Regions from separate parts of the Variovorax sp. RTB1 genome, predicted to be linked through region 2. Evidence: riboswitches for the same ligand, from Rfam matches in the RefSeq annotation. Region 2 holds a riboswitch; the other holds the start of a gene.
What was found. A riboswitch is a leader RNA that binds a small molecule or an ion and turns the genes downstream of it on or off. The one in region 2 is predicted to bind cobalamin.
Positions count from the first base shown of each region.

Region 1 (7,273 bases), on a different contig from region 2:
CATGGCATAGGCCGTGGGTGTCGGCACGGCGCGGGTATCGACGCTGTAGAAATTGCGCCCCGTCGGCAGCACGTCGGGCCGACCACGCGATGGCGCACCGCTGGGGCCGGGCGGCACGAAGCGACCGGAGAGTCCGCGTAGCAACTGCGTCATCTCTTGCGGCCCGCAGGCGTCGAGCCGGGGGAGCAGTACTTGGCGCAGGCGTTGCAGCACCGGGGCGGTGTGTGGCCAGGCTGTGGCATCGAATGCCTCCGGATCGGCCTTTGGTGTAGCTTGATCGGACATCACCTGTTCGGCCACCAGACGCGAGGCCAGCCTTTCCAGCCGTTCGCGTGTGTGTCCGGCATGACGCCAGACATCGTCGCTGAGCTGCTGCAGCGCCGGCGGGCGCGGTCCCTGCCACGGCGCGGCCCAGTCCGGGCCGAGCACGTTGAACCCGTCCACCCCGTCGAGTGCCAAGTCTTGTGCCAGCGCCAGCAGCAGACTTTTCTGACCCGCCACCGTGCCTGCTGAAAAGCGCGCTAGCGCGACCAGCGTGTCGATGCGTTGCCGACCCTGTGGAGAGCTGCCGAGGGTGTGCAGGCCGTCGCGAATTTGCGATTCCTTGATCTCGCAAAGATAAGCGTCCAGTCCCTTCAACAGGCTGTCGCGCGCGGTGTCGTCTGCCGGCCGGGCAAAGCCCAGCTCCTCGTGCAAGCCTTCTCGCAGCGTGCGTTCGAGGATGTCCTCACGCAGCCGCCGCGCGCGCCGCGGGTCGAGAGACAAGGCCTCGTAGTACTCGTCCATCTGGCGCTCGATCTGCTGCAGCGGGCCGTAGGTCTCGGCGCGCGTCATGGCAGGCATCAGGTGGTCGATGATCACGGCCTGGGTGCGTCGCTTGGCCTGGCTGCCTTCGCCTGGGTCGTTGACGATGAAGGGGTACAGGTGCGGCAGCGGGCCGAGGATGGCATCGGGCCAGCAGGCTGCGCTCAGCGCCACGCTCTTGCCGGGCAACCATTCGAGGTTGCCGTGCGTGCCGACATGCACCATCGCATCCACCGCGAAGGCGCGACGCAACCAAAAATAAAACGCCAGGTAATGGTGCGGTGGCACCAGGTCGGCGTCGTGGTAGCTGGCCGACAAATCCATGTCGCGTCCGCGCGCCGGCTGGATGCCGACGAAGACATGGCCGAAGCGCAGACCGGCGATGGTGAAACGACCGCTGCGCAGCGTGGGGTCCTGTTCCGGCGCGCCCCAAAGGGCGTTGACGGCAGCGCGGCTGTCGGCTGGCAGCAAAAGGAAGTCTTCCAGGTAATCAGCCATGGCGAAGCTCTGAGCGGCGGGCCGGGCGTCGTTGGCGACACGGTCGTTGGTGATGCCGCGCAACAGCGAAGCGATCAGCGCGTCACCGCTGGCCGGCAATTCTCCGGTGGCGTAGCCTGCCGCTTGCAGCGCATGCAGCGCAGCCACGGTCGAGGCGGGTGTGTCGAGCCCCACGCCGTTGGCAATGCGTGAATCGTCGATCGGGTAATTGGCCAGGATCAGCGCAATGCGCTTGTCGGCATTGGGCTTCTCGCGCAGCACGCACCAGCGGCGTGCCAGTTCGGCCACGAAGGCCATGCGCTCGGGTTCGGCTTCGTAGCGCACCACGTCGAGTTCGGTGCGTTCGCAACGCCAGGCCATGCCCTTGAAGCTGATGGCGCGCGTAAGGATGCGGCCGTCGACCTCGGGCAGCACCACCTGCATGGCCAGGTCGCGCGGCGCCAGACCGTGTGCGTCCGCCAGCCACTGCTCATGCGAGCAGCCGGCGGTGATAAGTTGCAACACAGGGGCATCGCCGGCCAGGGTCGCGGACGCTGCATTCGCATCTCTTTCATCGCCCAGATCGCTGCCGTCGATCGACGCGGTGGCAAAGTTGGTCGCGTTCAGCACGATCGCCACTGCGTGTTCCGCGACCAGCGCTTGCACTGCGGCATGGCTTTCAGGGTTCTTGAGGGAATCGACGGCAAGAGCCACTGCGTTAAGGCCGGCGGTGGCCAGCGCTTGCAACATCACATCGAAAACCGCCGTGTTGCCGGCGAGCAAATGGGCGCGGTAGAACAGCAGGAGGGCCACGGGTGCGCCCGATTTCCACGGTGTGCGGCTGGTGATGGCCTGGGGCTCGTACCGCACGGCGCTGGGCAACGGCACCGGCACCGGCGGCCGCCCGCCGAGGCCGAATGCGGCATGGGCGATCAGCGAAAAAAAGGCCTTTGCGTTGTCGCGCCCGCCTTCGCGCAGGCAGCGCCACAGGTGGCGGCAATCGTCTTGCTGTGCGGTGCTGCGGATCAGTAGTTGCGCGTCCTCGAAGGCATCACCCGAGAACATCGCCAGCCACTGGCCCCGCTCGCGCGCCAGCGACATCGCACGTTCCACCACGTAAGCCCAGTCGCTGGGGCTGCCGAGGTGGTCGATCACGATCACGCGGGCATGGCGCAGCACGTCGTCGACGTACATGTCGACGGAGGCTGGCTGGCGCAGCCACATCAGGTTGGCCAGGCGAACGCTGGGGTAGTCGGGCCCGAGCTGGGCGGCCACATCGGCGAGCAGCGAGAGCGTGGTGTCCGCCGCGCTCAGCACCACGATCGAGGCGGGCGTCTGCTCGACGCGCACGACGCCCTGGCCACCGTCTTCAACGTGGCCGCCCGGGCGTGTGGACATCAGGTGCATGAGAGTCCTTGGGTGATTTCAGGAATGAACGCTGGCCGACAGGTCGCGGTCCAACTCGGCCTGCAGCACTACAGCGTTCAGACCGGCGCCGATCAGCACCAGGCGCGACTGGCGCATCTCGTCGCCGCGCCACGCCCGGTCGAAGTAACTGTCGAAGCGCGTGCCCACGCCCTGAATCACCAGTCGCATGGCCGCACCGGGCAGCGAGACAAATCCCTTGACGCGGTAGATCTCGTGGCGTCCGACCAGGTCTTGCAGCACCGTCAGCAGCCGCGCCCGATCAAGCACCTGCAAATTCACCGAGACGGAATCGAAGGCATCGTGGTCATGGTCTTCTTCCGCGTCATGGTGCGTCTTGCGTTGGTCGATCACGTCTTCGACCGCACGCTCCAGGCCCAGCAGCACGGCCAGGTCGATGCGGCCATGCTGGGCATGCAGCAGCTTGACGCCCGGCGCTGTCTCCAAGCGGATGGCAGCTTCGACGACGGCCAGCGCTGCAGTGTCCATACCGTCGGTCTTGTGCACGATCACCAGGTCGGCGGTAGCGAGCTGGTCTTCGAACAACTCGTGCAATGGCGAGTCGTGGTCCAGGTTGTCGTCGGCGCGGCGCTGGGCGTCAACCGCCACCGGATCGTCGGCGAAGCGGCCGGCCGCCACGGCAGGCGCATCCACCACCGCGACCACGGCATCGACGGTGAAGGCGTTGCGCAACGCGGGCCACTGGAAGGCCTGTACCAGCGGCTTGGGCAACGCCAGGCCGGAGGTCTCGATCACCAGGTAGTCGATCTGGTCGCGGCGGGCAGCAAGCTGCTCCATGACCGGGGCAAACTCTTCCTGCACGGTGCAGCACAAGCATCCGTTGGCCAATTCGAACAACTGGCCGTTGGGCGCGCCGGTCTCGTCGCAGCCGATGCCGCAGCCTTTCAGCAATTCGCCGTCGATGCCTAGCTCGCCGAACTCGTTGACGATCACTGCGATGCGCAGGCCTTGGGCGTTTTGCAGCAGGTGACGCAGCAGAGTGGTCTTGCCACTGCCGAGAAAACCCGTGACGATGATGGCGGGGATCTTGCGGGATTGCATGGTCGATTCCTGAATGGGCTGAGTGAGCGTAGAGAAGTCAGGCGAGCGACGAAGTGACTAGTCCTCGATGCCGCGTTGTGCCGGCACACCTGCCTTGAAGTGGTGTTTGATCAATGCCATCTCGGTCACTGAATCGGCGATGTCGATCAGTTCCTGCGGCGCATTGCGGCCAGTGAGCACCACATGCACATGCCATGGGCGCTCGCGCAGGCAGGCCAGTACCGGGTCGAGCGACATCCAGCCATAGCGCAGCGGATACATGATTTCGTCGAGCACCACCAGGGAGTGCGCGCCGGCTCGCACTGTGGCCTCGGCACGGGCCCAACCCGCGCGCGCGAGTTCGGCCGAATGTTCCAAGTCGCGGCTCTTCCAGCTAAAGCCGTCGCCCAGACCTTCGATAGGCATGCCCAGTTGCTCGAATAAGCGGTGCTCGCCAAAGCGCGCCGTGGGCACTTTCATGAACTGGTAGATCTTGACTGTTTCGCCTTGGCCGGCAGCGCGCAGCGCGAGCCCGAACGCGGCTGTGCTCTTGCCTTTGCCGGGGCCGGTGTGCACGGTGACGCGGCCGTGCGATGCACCCTGTGGTGGTTGAGTGTCGTGCAAGGGCTGCGGTGCTCGCTCGGTGGACATTGGAGACAAGGTCATGGCTTGAACAACGCGGCGATGGCCAGTGGGTTGCTCGGAAAGTACAGGTGCATGAACGAAGCGAACAAGCGGCCTTGGTGGAATACGGCTTCGGGCCGACCATGTTGGCGCTGAGCCACGGTGTGCAGCGTGGCCGGCAACGTTGTCGCAATGCGTCCATGGTGGAAGGTATGACCGCGCACCTGGCCTTGAGGCAGCACCAGGCTGTGCATGCCGAGATTGACGAGCCGATCGGTCATGACGCCCTGGCCGGGCAGCAGGCCCATCATCGGCGAGCTGTGGCCTGCCTTGTCGCTGAGCGTCTCAAGCAGTGCGAGCATGCCGCCGCACTCTGCGACCAGGGGCCGGCCAGCAGCGTGGTGCGCATGGATGGATTGGCGCGCGGCGGTGTTGTTCGCCAACGCCTGCAAGTGCAATTCCGGATAACCGCCGGGCAGGTACAGCGCTTGAGCTGCAGTCGGCACCGGTTCGTTGGCTAAGGGCGAGAAGAAGCACAGCTGTGCGCCCAGGGCACGCAGTGTGTCCAAATTAGCGGGGTATAAAAATGAAAAGGCAGCGTCTCGCGCGATGGCAATCGTGGTGCCGCTCAGCAGTGCAGGGAGCACCAGATTGTCCGAGGCGAGCGGTGTCTCGAACTGAACAACTGGCGGGATGGGCAACTCCCCGTTCTCGCCGAGCGCCAGTGCGGCAGCTGCAATCCGCTCGGCCATGTCACCGACTTCTGCAGCCTGCACCAGCCCTAAGTGACGCGCGGGCAACCCGTAGTTTCCGCCACGCGGCAGCGTGCCATACCAGGTCATGCCGGCAGGCAAGCTTTCCCGCAACATCTGCGCATGGCTCGAGCTGCCGACTCGGTTGGCCAGCACGCCGATCAGTTGCAGGCCGGCTCTGTAAGTGGCAAGCCCGTGCGCCACGGCACCGAAGGTTTGCGCCATCGCCGAGGCATCGATCACGGCCAACAGCGGCAGGCCGAAACGCAATGCGAGATCAGCACTCGACGGCGTCCCGTCATGCAAACCCATCACGCCTTCGACCAGGATTAGATCGGCCTGAATGGCGGCGTCGTAGAGCAATTCAGCACAGTGCGCTTCGCCACCCATCCATAGGTCGAGCTGCTGCACTGGCGCGCCGCTGGCGCACTCCAGCACCATGGGGTCGAGAAAGTCTGGGCCGGTTTTAAACACCCGCACGCGGCGGCCTCGGCTGCGGTGCCAGTGCGCCAGCGCGGCAGTGACCGTGGTCTTGCCTTGGCCCGAAGCCGGGGCAGTGATCATCAGCGCGCGGCAGGACACGGCAGTGGCTGTGCTCATCCCGTGACCTTCGTTTGCACGGGGACAGCATTTCGGACCATGCGTAGATGCATGGCGTCGCCATCGCCCACAAACTGGCGGAGCAGAGTCACCTCAAGCGACCTGAAAGGGAAATAAATGATGATGGAAACACCGCACTGGACATGCTCGCCCGCTTCCCCGCAGGCATGCACCGCAAGGCGCATCATTCGCATGACGCACCACCTCATTGGCCGGTATCCGGGCTGGCGAAGACGACCCGTATTCCCTTCCCGGGCCGTCGCTTTCGCGGCGTTCACCTAGTGGGCACTTAATACGAGCTGCAAGCACTAGGCTTGCGTCCGCTTACCGTTGCGGGGGCAGCTCAGGTTCGGGCGCCGAAGCACGTCCACTCAGACATACACGGCATCCCATCCTGATTCCCGTTGAACTGCTTTGACCTGAAAACCAAAGCGAGCACCAACCGTTAAATTATAGGGGAGCCTGCCTTGGTGACCTCACCCAAACGGCCCACCGAGCGCGCCCCAGCCTGATCCTGTCCAGGCCTCCGTGACAGATGCGCCCATCCCCTGCAGCGCCAGGTCGTGGATCTCAAGGGGCAGCGCAATGCTCATGCGGCCATACGCTTCAAAGCAACGCCCAGCCGATTCTTAAAAAATCGCCGGCATCGACACCCGCACCGCGCTCTAGCGACTGCCGCCCAGCGCGGGCACCGTCACCGCCCCCACGTGCAGCATGCGACCCGCGCCAAGCCCGGCCACCACCAGCGCCACGCCGAGCCCCACGAACAGCCACGCCGCCGCCGCGAACCCGCCGGTCCACCCGCGCAGCAGACCCACCAGCAGCGGGCCGAGGGCCGCGACCATATAGCCCACGCCTTGCGCCATGCCCGACAGGTGCGCCGCCACATGTGCATCGGGCGAACGCAGCACGATGAAGGTCAACGCCAGTGCGAATGAGCCGCCTTGCGCAATGCCGAGCAGCACGGCCCAGACCCAGATGCCCGACAGCGGCGCCAGCAGGCAGCCCAGCATGGCCGCGACGATGAGCACGGCCAACACCACGGCCACTCCGACCTGATTGCGGAACTTGACTGCGATGGCCGGCACGACGAGGCAGGTGATCACCTGCGTGATGATCGACAGCGACAGAACGTAGCCTGCCGCCGCATCGCCAAGGCCACGCTCCCTCAGGATTGGCGCGAGCCAACTCATGACGATGTACGCGAGAGCCGATTGCAGTCCCATGAAGAAAGTGACCTGCCACGCCAGCTTGTCGCGCCACAGGCCACGCACGGTGTAGGCAGCTTCGCTGGCGACTGGAGCCAGCGACCATGCTTGCGGCGCCCACAGCAGGGTGACCACGCCGGCCGGCACGGCCCACAGCGCCAGGGCCCAGGTCCATCCACCGCCCATGGCATGTTCGAGCGGCACGGTAAAGCCGGCTGCGGCAGCGGCACCGCCACAGACCGCCATGGTGTAGAGCCCCATCATCAGCGCGGCCTGCTTTGCGAAGTCGCGCTTGACCAGGCCCGACAGCAGCACGTTCGACACCGCGATGCCAGCGGCCGC
Region 1 covers NZ_JASJXG010000056.1:20,532-27,804, reverse strand. The annotation lists partial or broken gene cobN (cobaltochelatase subunit CobN) at 1-2,688, opposite strand, end outside; gene cobW (cobalamin biosynthesis protein CobW) at 2,707-3,768, opposite strand; gene cobO (cob(I)yrinic acid a,c-diamide adenosyltransferase) at 3,826-4,398, opposite strand; gene QN397_RS23355 (cobyrinate a,c-diamide synthase) at 4,410-5,723, opposite strand; cobalamin riboswitch at 5,916-6,181, opposite strand; gene QN397_RS23350 (MFS transporter) at 6,389-7,273, opposite strand, start outside.
Region 1: it holds a riboswitch for cobalamin, as region 2 does, so the genes downstream of both, QN397_RS23355 (cobyrinate a,c-diamide synthase) here and QN397_RS16585 (TonB-dependent receptor domain-containing protein) in region 2, are expected to answer to the same signal.

Region 2 (7,273 bases):
GCTTTCACGGCGGCATGCTCGGCGTCATCGCTTCCATGATCTGGTATTCCCATTCGCGGGCGCGGCCGTTCTGGCAGGTGATGGACTTCATCGCGCCGTGCGTGCCGTTGGGGCTGGCGGCGGGGCGCGTCGGCAACTTCATCAACGGCGAGCTGTGGGGCCGCTTCAGCAGTCCCGATCTGCCGTGGGGCATGGTGTTTCCGCAGAGCGGCTCGATGCTGCCGCGGCATCCGTCGCAGGTGTATCAGTTCCTGCTCGAAGGCATTCTGCTGTTCGTGCTGCTGTGGCTCTATGCGCGCAAGGAACGCAAGCAAGGCCAGGTGGCGGCGATGTTCCTGATCGGCTACGGCATCTTCCGTTTCATCGCCGAGTTCTTTCGCGAACCGGACGACTTTCTCGGCCTGCGGGCGCTCAACCTGAGCCAGGGCCAATGGCTCTGCGTGCCGATGGTGCTGTTCGGCATCGGCCTCTGGTTGTGGGCCGCGCGGCGCCCGGTGCCGGCACGGGTCACGACGTTATAGGAGGGGGACGTGGACATGGCGGAGATTCCGAACCTGGTCGGGCCGCAATACGGCGCTTTCGTCAACAGCGAAATCAAGCGCTGGGCTGGCGTCGTGAAAGCCTCGGGGGCCAAGCTCGAATGACGGTCGCGGTGAGCGCCTCGGTCTCTCTGCAGCGCGAGGGTCACGTCGCATGGGTCACGCTCGCGAACGCATCCAGGCTGAATGCGATGACGCGTGCCATGTGGCGCGAACTGCGTGACGTGTTCGCCGTTGCCGGCAACGACGAAGGCTTGCGGTGCATCGTCGTGCGCGGTGCCGGCAGCGCCTTTTGCGCGGGTGGCGACATCTCGGAGTACCCGTCGTTTCGATTCGACACCGAGCGGCTCCGCGCTTTCCACGAGGACGAGGTGTGGGCCGCGCTGCAGGCGATGCTCGACTGCCGCGTGCCATTGGTCGCGCAGATCGAAGGCGCTTGTATGGGCGCCGGCCTGGAGATCGCGAGCTGCTGCGACATCCGCATCGCCGGCGTCTCCGCGAAGTTCGGCGCACCGATCGCCAAGCTGGGCTTCCCGATGGCGCCGCGCGAAGCCGCGTTGGTGTACGGTGCGATGGGTGACGTGCTCGCGCGCGACATGCTGCTGGCGGCCGGCGTGCACAGCGCCGCTCGCTTGTACGACGCGGGCTTTTTGCTGCATGTACTGCCCGACGCCGAGGTGCCAGTCGCCGCGCGCGACCATGCGCTGCGAATCGCGGCGCTGGCACCACAGGCCGCGCGATTCAACAAGCGCACTTTCGCTGCCTTGAACGAGTCGGTATCGAGCGAGGTTCAGGGCCTGCTGCGGGGCGCGTACGACTATGCCGATTCTCCCGAGCACCACGAAGGCATTGCTGCCTTCCTCGCCAAACGCGCTCCCGTTTTTTGACGTGGCTTGCCCTAGTCGTGGCGGGATCTCGAACGCGCCAGCGTCATGATCGCCAATCTGCTCGATGCGCTCGATGCGCTCGATCTGGAGCCCGGTGCGCGTACCGCAGTGCAGGTCGAAAAATCGGTCGAGGCGTCGTCGCCGAACTGCCGCGAAACGCCATGGGCAAGGTTCAGAAGGCGCGGCTGCGAGAGCAGCACAAAGCGTTGTTCTCGCGCTGACCTCGAGAATAAACCCGCACCCAAGAAAACGGCCCCGGGATCCTAAGGTTCTCGGGGCCGTTGTTTCGAATAGGTGTCTGCGAATGGAGCCGAACCCGCATCCTGAACCAGGGTTCAGGTGGGCGAGGGCAGCAGGGCTTCGGGTTCATCTTACGCGAGATGATCACGCCTACCTAGCGATGTACCAAGCCCGGCTCCGGAGAGCATTGGAACAAGGAAATATTAAGTTCGACAACACCGCAGACAAGCACGAGTCTACGCCAGCCCCACGCTCGCTGTGTAGGCCATCAGAGCAAATGTCCATCGCCCGCGAGGGCATTGTCGAGGCGCTGCAAAAGCTGCGGCAGGCGTGGGTCGTCCAGCTCGGCGTGATTCGCTGTATCTGAGGGCGTGGCCATCCTCAAGAGCGGTGCGACCGGGCTCCCGGCTGCGGCGACGGGCGCGGGCGCGACCTCGGCAGCAGATGCGAATGCGGCCTGCGCCTGAATCAAATCGAACGCGATATTCAGCGAGGCCAGCACGGCGATGCGGTCGCGCGCCTTCACCTTGCCGGCATCGCGAATCTTGCACATGGCAGCGTCGACGTGGTCGACCGCGCTGCGCAATTGCGACTCGCCGTCTGCGGGGCAGCCGAGCAAATAGCTCTGGCCCATGATCTGTACTTCTATCTGCTTCATGCTGCGGAATCTTCAGGAGAGGGTGGGTCGGCCGGCAGCCTTTCGAGCAGCGCGTCGATGCGCGTTCGAGCGGCAGCGAGCCGCGATTTGAGCGCGTCGCGCTCCCGCGTCAGCGCATCGACCTGTTCCTGCAACAGCGCATTGGTGCGTTGCACCTCTTCGTGGCGAACCAGGAGACGCTCGACTCGGTCGGCGATCTGGTCAATGGGACTGGCGGCGGACATGGGTCTGGATTGTAGGTTCCCGCGATTGCAAGTTCTTTCAATTTAGAATCCGCCCCGTTGGTGCTCGCGCCGTGGTTCACGCGGCGCAGTTCAACGGGAAGCAGGAGTCGCGGTCTTCACCATAACGAAGACCGAAGCCACCTGCGCTGCCCCCGCAACGGTCAAACAGACGATGCCGGCGTTCATGCGCCGACATCACTTTCCCCAGCAGCCACTGGGCGCCCTGAAACAGGCGCCTGGGAAGGCGGGTCGAGCACTCTGTCAGCCCGGATACCGGCCAACGAAGCGGCAAGCCGCGCGCGTCACCGTTGGGTGGTGCGCGCAGCCGGCCATTACGCTCAATTACCGGCGGGGAAGCCGGTGACGGGCATTGCTATCCGGTCCTTTCAAATGAAAACCAGTGTTCCCCTGCTTGCCGCCTTGCTGCAAGTGCCACTCCTTGCGCTCGCACAAAGCCCGTCATCGCTCAGCGAAACGGTGGTCACCGCGACCCGCGTGCCCCAGCCCCGGTCTGAATTGGTCGCTGATGTGTCGATCGTCGACCGTGAAACGATCGAGCGCAGCGGCGCCGTTGGCGTTGCTGATGTGTTGGCACGTCTACCTGGCGTCGAAATCACGCGCAACGGTGGTGTCGGCAACACAACCAGCGTGTTCCTTCGCGGCGCCGACACGCGTTTCACGGCTGTGTATGTCGATGGCGTGCGTGTCGATTCGCAGTCGACCGGCGGTGCTACATGGGAAAGCATTCCGCTGGCGCAGATCGACCGCATTGAAGTGCTGCGAGGCCCGGCCGCGGCGGTCTACGGCTCGGACGCCATTGGCGGCGTGATCCAGCTCTTCACGCGGCGCGGCGAAGGGGTTGCCACTCCGTACGTCGGCTTCGGTTTCGGCAGCAAGGGCTTGCGTACATCGCAGGCCGGTGTCAGTGGTTCGGTTGGCGCTTTTGACTATTCGATCGGCGCGGCGTATCAGGAAAACGCTGGGTTTGACGTACGCACGCCATCGGTCGCCAACCATGATCCGGACAAGGACTACTACCATGCGAGCTCGGCTAACGTGCGACTCGGCTACCAGATCAACGCGCAGCACCGGATCGACGCCACGGTGCTCGAGAGCGAAACCAATTCGGGCTACGACAACTATGGCTACAACCCGAAGCAGCCGGTGAACGACCGCAATCTCTACCATTTGCGAACCGCCGGCCTGAGTTGGTCGGCGCAGTGGACAGAGGCCTACAGCACCAAGCTTTCGGTGACCGACTCAAACTCACGATACGAAACGACGCCGTCGGCTTACATCACGCAAACGCAGCTGCGCAATTACCTGTTCCAGAACGAGTACCGCCTCGGCGCCAGCCTGTTCACCGCGGCTTTAGAGCGTCGTGAGGACAAGCTCTTCAACCCGGCACTGGACAGCTTCAGCACCACCATCTTCAGGAAGCGCTCGCAAGACGCGCTGGCGCTCGGCTACGGTTTCAATCAGGGCGCCCATTCGCTGCAACTGAACGTGCGTCATGACAACGACAGCGAGTTCGGTGGCAAGACCACCGGCAGCGCGGCCTACGGCTATTCGTTTGCGCAGAACTGGCGTGCGACCGCTTCGGCTGGCACGGCATTCCGCGCACCCACCCTGTACCAGCGCTTCAGCGAATACGGCAACGCGGCCCTGCAGCCCGAGACCTCGCTCAACGCCGAGATCGGATTGCGATACGCCGATGCCGCGACAGCAGGCAGCATCGCGGCCTACCGCAATCGCGTGCGAAATCTCATCACTTTCGACAATGACTCGACCGCGTGCAGCTCCGGCTTCGGTTGCTACGCGAACACCGCCCGCGCCGTGCTGCGGGGCGTTACCCTTGCGGGCAGCCATCACATCGGCGACGTGACGTTGCGCGGTTCGCTCGACTTCCAGGACCCGAAGGACGCCGAGACAGACAAGCTGCTGGCCTTGCGCTCGCGTCGGCATGCCACGCTGGGTGCTGACTGGCGTGTTGCCGGATGGACCTTGGGTGCCGAAGTTCAAGCCTCGGGCTTTCGCTATGCGGATGCGGCCAACAAGAAGACGCTCGGTGGTTACACGCTGTTCAATCTCAGTGCGAGCACCGAGATTGTTCGCGACGTCACGCTTTTGGCGCGCGTCGACAACTTGGGTGACACAAACTACCAGCTGGTCGATGGCTACGCAACTCCGGGCCGTGCTGTCTATGTCGGGGTCAAGTGGCAGCCACACTGAACGCCATGACGACGGTCTGCGCAATGGCTTTCCGCTGACGATGCCGCATTCCTTGTACCCCGATGAGCGCGCGGCTGACCGGCCGCGCGAGTTCATTCTCGGCGGCCAGAGGAGCGGCAAGTCACGACTCGCCGAGCAGCGGGCGGTCGACTGGCTTGCTGCGTCATCCGATCACCGTGCAGTGATGGTGGCGACGGCGCAGGCGCACGACGACGAGATGCGCGCGCGCATCCTGCGACACCGGCAGGACCGCGCTCTTCGCTTGCCAGCGATGTCAACTGTCGAGGAGTCTTCCGCACTGGCCGAGGCCATCGTTGCGCATTCCGCTGCCGATACGATGGTGGTCGTCGACTGCCTTACGCTGTGGCTTACCCACCTGCTGATGCCCTACACGCCCCGCACTCCCCACATGTCGTATGTGTCGGACGGTCCGGCGACGGACATGGCCTTACCTATCGACGCGACCCAGCGTATTGCAATGCTCGTCGCTGCCTTGCGCGGCGCGCGCGGCCCGATCGTGCTGGTCGGCAATGAGATCGGCCTCGGCGTCATCCCATTGGGCGGTGAAACGCGTGCTTTCGTCGATGCTTTGGGCCGGCTCAACCAGGAAGTGGCCGCAGCATGCGATCGCGTCACGCTGATGGTGGCCGGCTTGCCGCTGACGTTGAAGGCGCCGGCGCGGCCGGTTTGACGGACATGAACAAGATCATCGCGGCGCTCTGGACCATCTGCGTGCCGATGGCGCTGATGTTTGTGGCAGCGCTGCCGGCGCATGCCGTCATCGTCACCGACGAACGCGGCGTCGCCGTTGACTTTTCGCAGCCGCCGCAGCGCATCGTCGCGCTGCTGCCATCGCTCACCGAATCGGTTTGCGCACTCGGCGCCTGCAGCCGGCTCGTCGGTGTCGATCGCTATTCGAATTCACCCGAGCTGGTGCGCGCGTTGCCGCAAGTGGGCGGCGGCCTCGACCCGAACGTCGAAGCCATCGTCGCGCTCAAGCCCGACGTGGTGCTGCTCGCCAAGTCGTCGCGCGTCACGCAGAGGCTGGAGCAACTCGGGCTCAAGGTGCTGGTGCTGGAGCCGAAGAACCATGCCGACGTGCAACGTGTGCTCGATGCGCTCGGTCAGATGCTCGGCGTCGACGATGCGCAGCGCGTGTGGCGTGCGATCGATGCCAGCGTGTCGGCTGCGGCGCAGTCGCTACCGCCCGAAGCCCGGCGGACGCGCGTGTACTTCGAGATCAACAGCACGCCGTACGCGGCGGGTGAGAGCTCCTTCATCGGCGAGACGCTGACGCGGCTGGGCGTGAAGAACATCGTGCCAACCGCGCTCGGACCGTTTCCCAAGCTCAACCCGGAGTACGTCGTTCGCGCCAATCCGGACCTCATCATGGTGGGCGAGCGCAGTGCGCAAGGGCTTGAACAACGGCCCGGCTGGTCACTGATTCGTGCCGTGCGCGACGGGCACATCTGCCGCTTCACTGCGGCGCAGTCCGACGTGCTGGTGCGGCCCGGCCCGCGCATGGGCGAGGCAGCCCGTTTGATGGCGCAGTGCATCGTGGACCAGTCGAAATGACGCAACAACGATGAGCCTCGCTCAAGTCGATCAGCACCGCCGCGCCCTCACGCTGGGCGTTGTTCTGCTCGCGTTGGGTCTTGTGCTCGTGGTGGTCGGCATCGGCATCGGCAGCACCGGTTTCGAGAGTGTGGTCGCCGCCTGGCGGGATCCGGTCGCATTGCAGATCGTCCGCGAGATCCGACTGCCGCGCACCCTCGGCGCCTGGCTCGCCGGCGCGCTGCTCGGCCTGGCCGGTGCGGTGGCGCAGGGGCTCTTTCGCAATCCGTTGGCCGACCCTTATCTGCTTGGCAGCGCATCGGGCGCATCGCTCGGCGTGGCGGTCGCGCTGGTCGTCTTCGGGGCCTCGCCGGCCAGCACGCAGTGGGTGGTCCGGCTCGGCCTCACGGGTGCGGCCTTCGTCGGCGCTGTGCTGGCGGTGCTGCTCACGCTGCTGCTGGCGCGCGGTGTGCAGCAAACGCTGCGCCTGTTGCTGGCCGGCGTGATCGTCGGCGTCGTGCTCGGCGCGGCCAAGGATCTCATCACCATTGCCTCGGCCGACCTGCTTCAGGCGATCCAGGCGTTCATGCTGGGCAGCACCGGCCTCATCGGCTGGAGCGCTTGCGGGGTGATGGCCGCGTTGGCGGTGCTTTGCCTCGTGTGCGCATGGGCGTTGGCGCCGGTGCTCGATGGCCTTGCGCTCGGCGAGGCCACGGCTCGCAGCCTCGGCTTGCCGCTTGGCGCGATGCGCATGGCGCTGGTCGCGGTGCTGTCGATGGCCACTGGCGCCGCTGTCGCGCAGACCGGATTGATCGCCTTTGTCGGCCTCGCCGCACCGCACCTGGTGCGCTCTGCCGTCAAGACCACGCACGCGCGGCTGATCGTGCTGTCGGCGTTGATGGGCGGGCTGCTGTTGATGGCGGCCGACCTGCTGGCACG
Region 2 covers NZ_JASJXG010000027.1:1,637-8,909, reverse strand. The annotation lists gene lgt (prolipoprotein diacylglyceryl transferase) at 1-521, shown strand, start outside; partial or broken gene QN397_RS16610 (tripartite tricarboxylate transporter substrate binding protein) at 546-644, shown strand; gene QN397_RS16605 (enoyl-CoA hydratase/isomerase family protein) at 653-1,426, shown strand; gene QN397_RS16600 (hypothetical protein) at 1,472-1,693, shown strand; gene QN397_RS16595 (cell division protein ZapA) at 1,935-2,324, opposite strand; gene QN397_RS16590 (DUF904 domain-containing protein) at 2,321-2,548, opposite strand; cobalamin riboswitch at 2,590-2,845, shown strand; gene QN397_RS16585 (TonB-dependent receptor domain-containing protein) at 2,939-4,780, shown strand; gene QN397_RS16580 (bifunctional adenosylcobinamide kinase/adenosylcobinamide-phosphate guanylyltransferase) at 4,821-5,471, shown strand; gene QN397_RS16575 (ABC transporter substrate-binding protein) at 5,519-6,355, shown strand; gene QN397_RS16570 (iron ABC transporter permease) at 6,366-7,273, shown strand, end outside.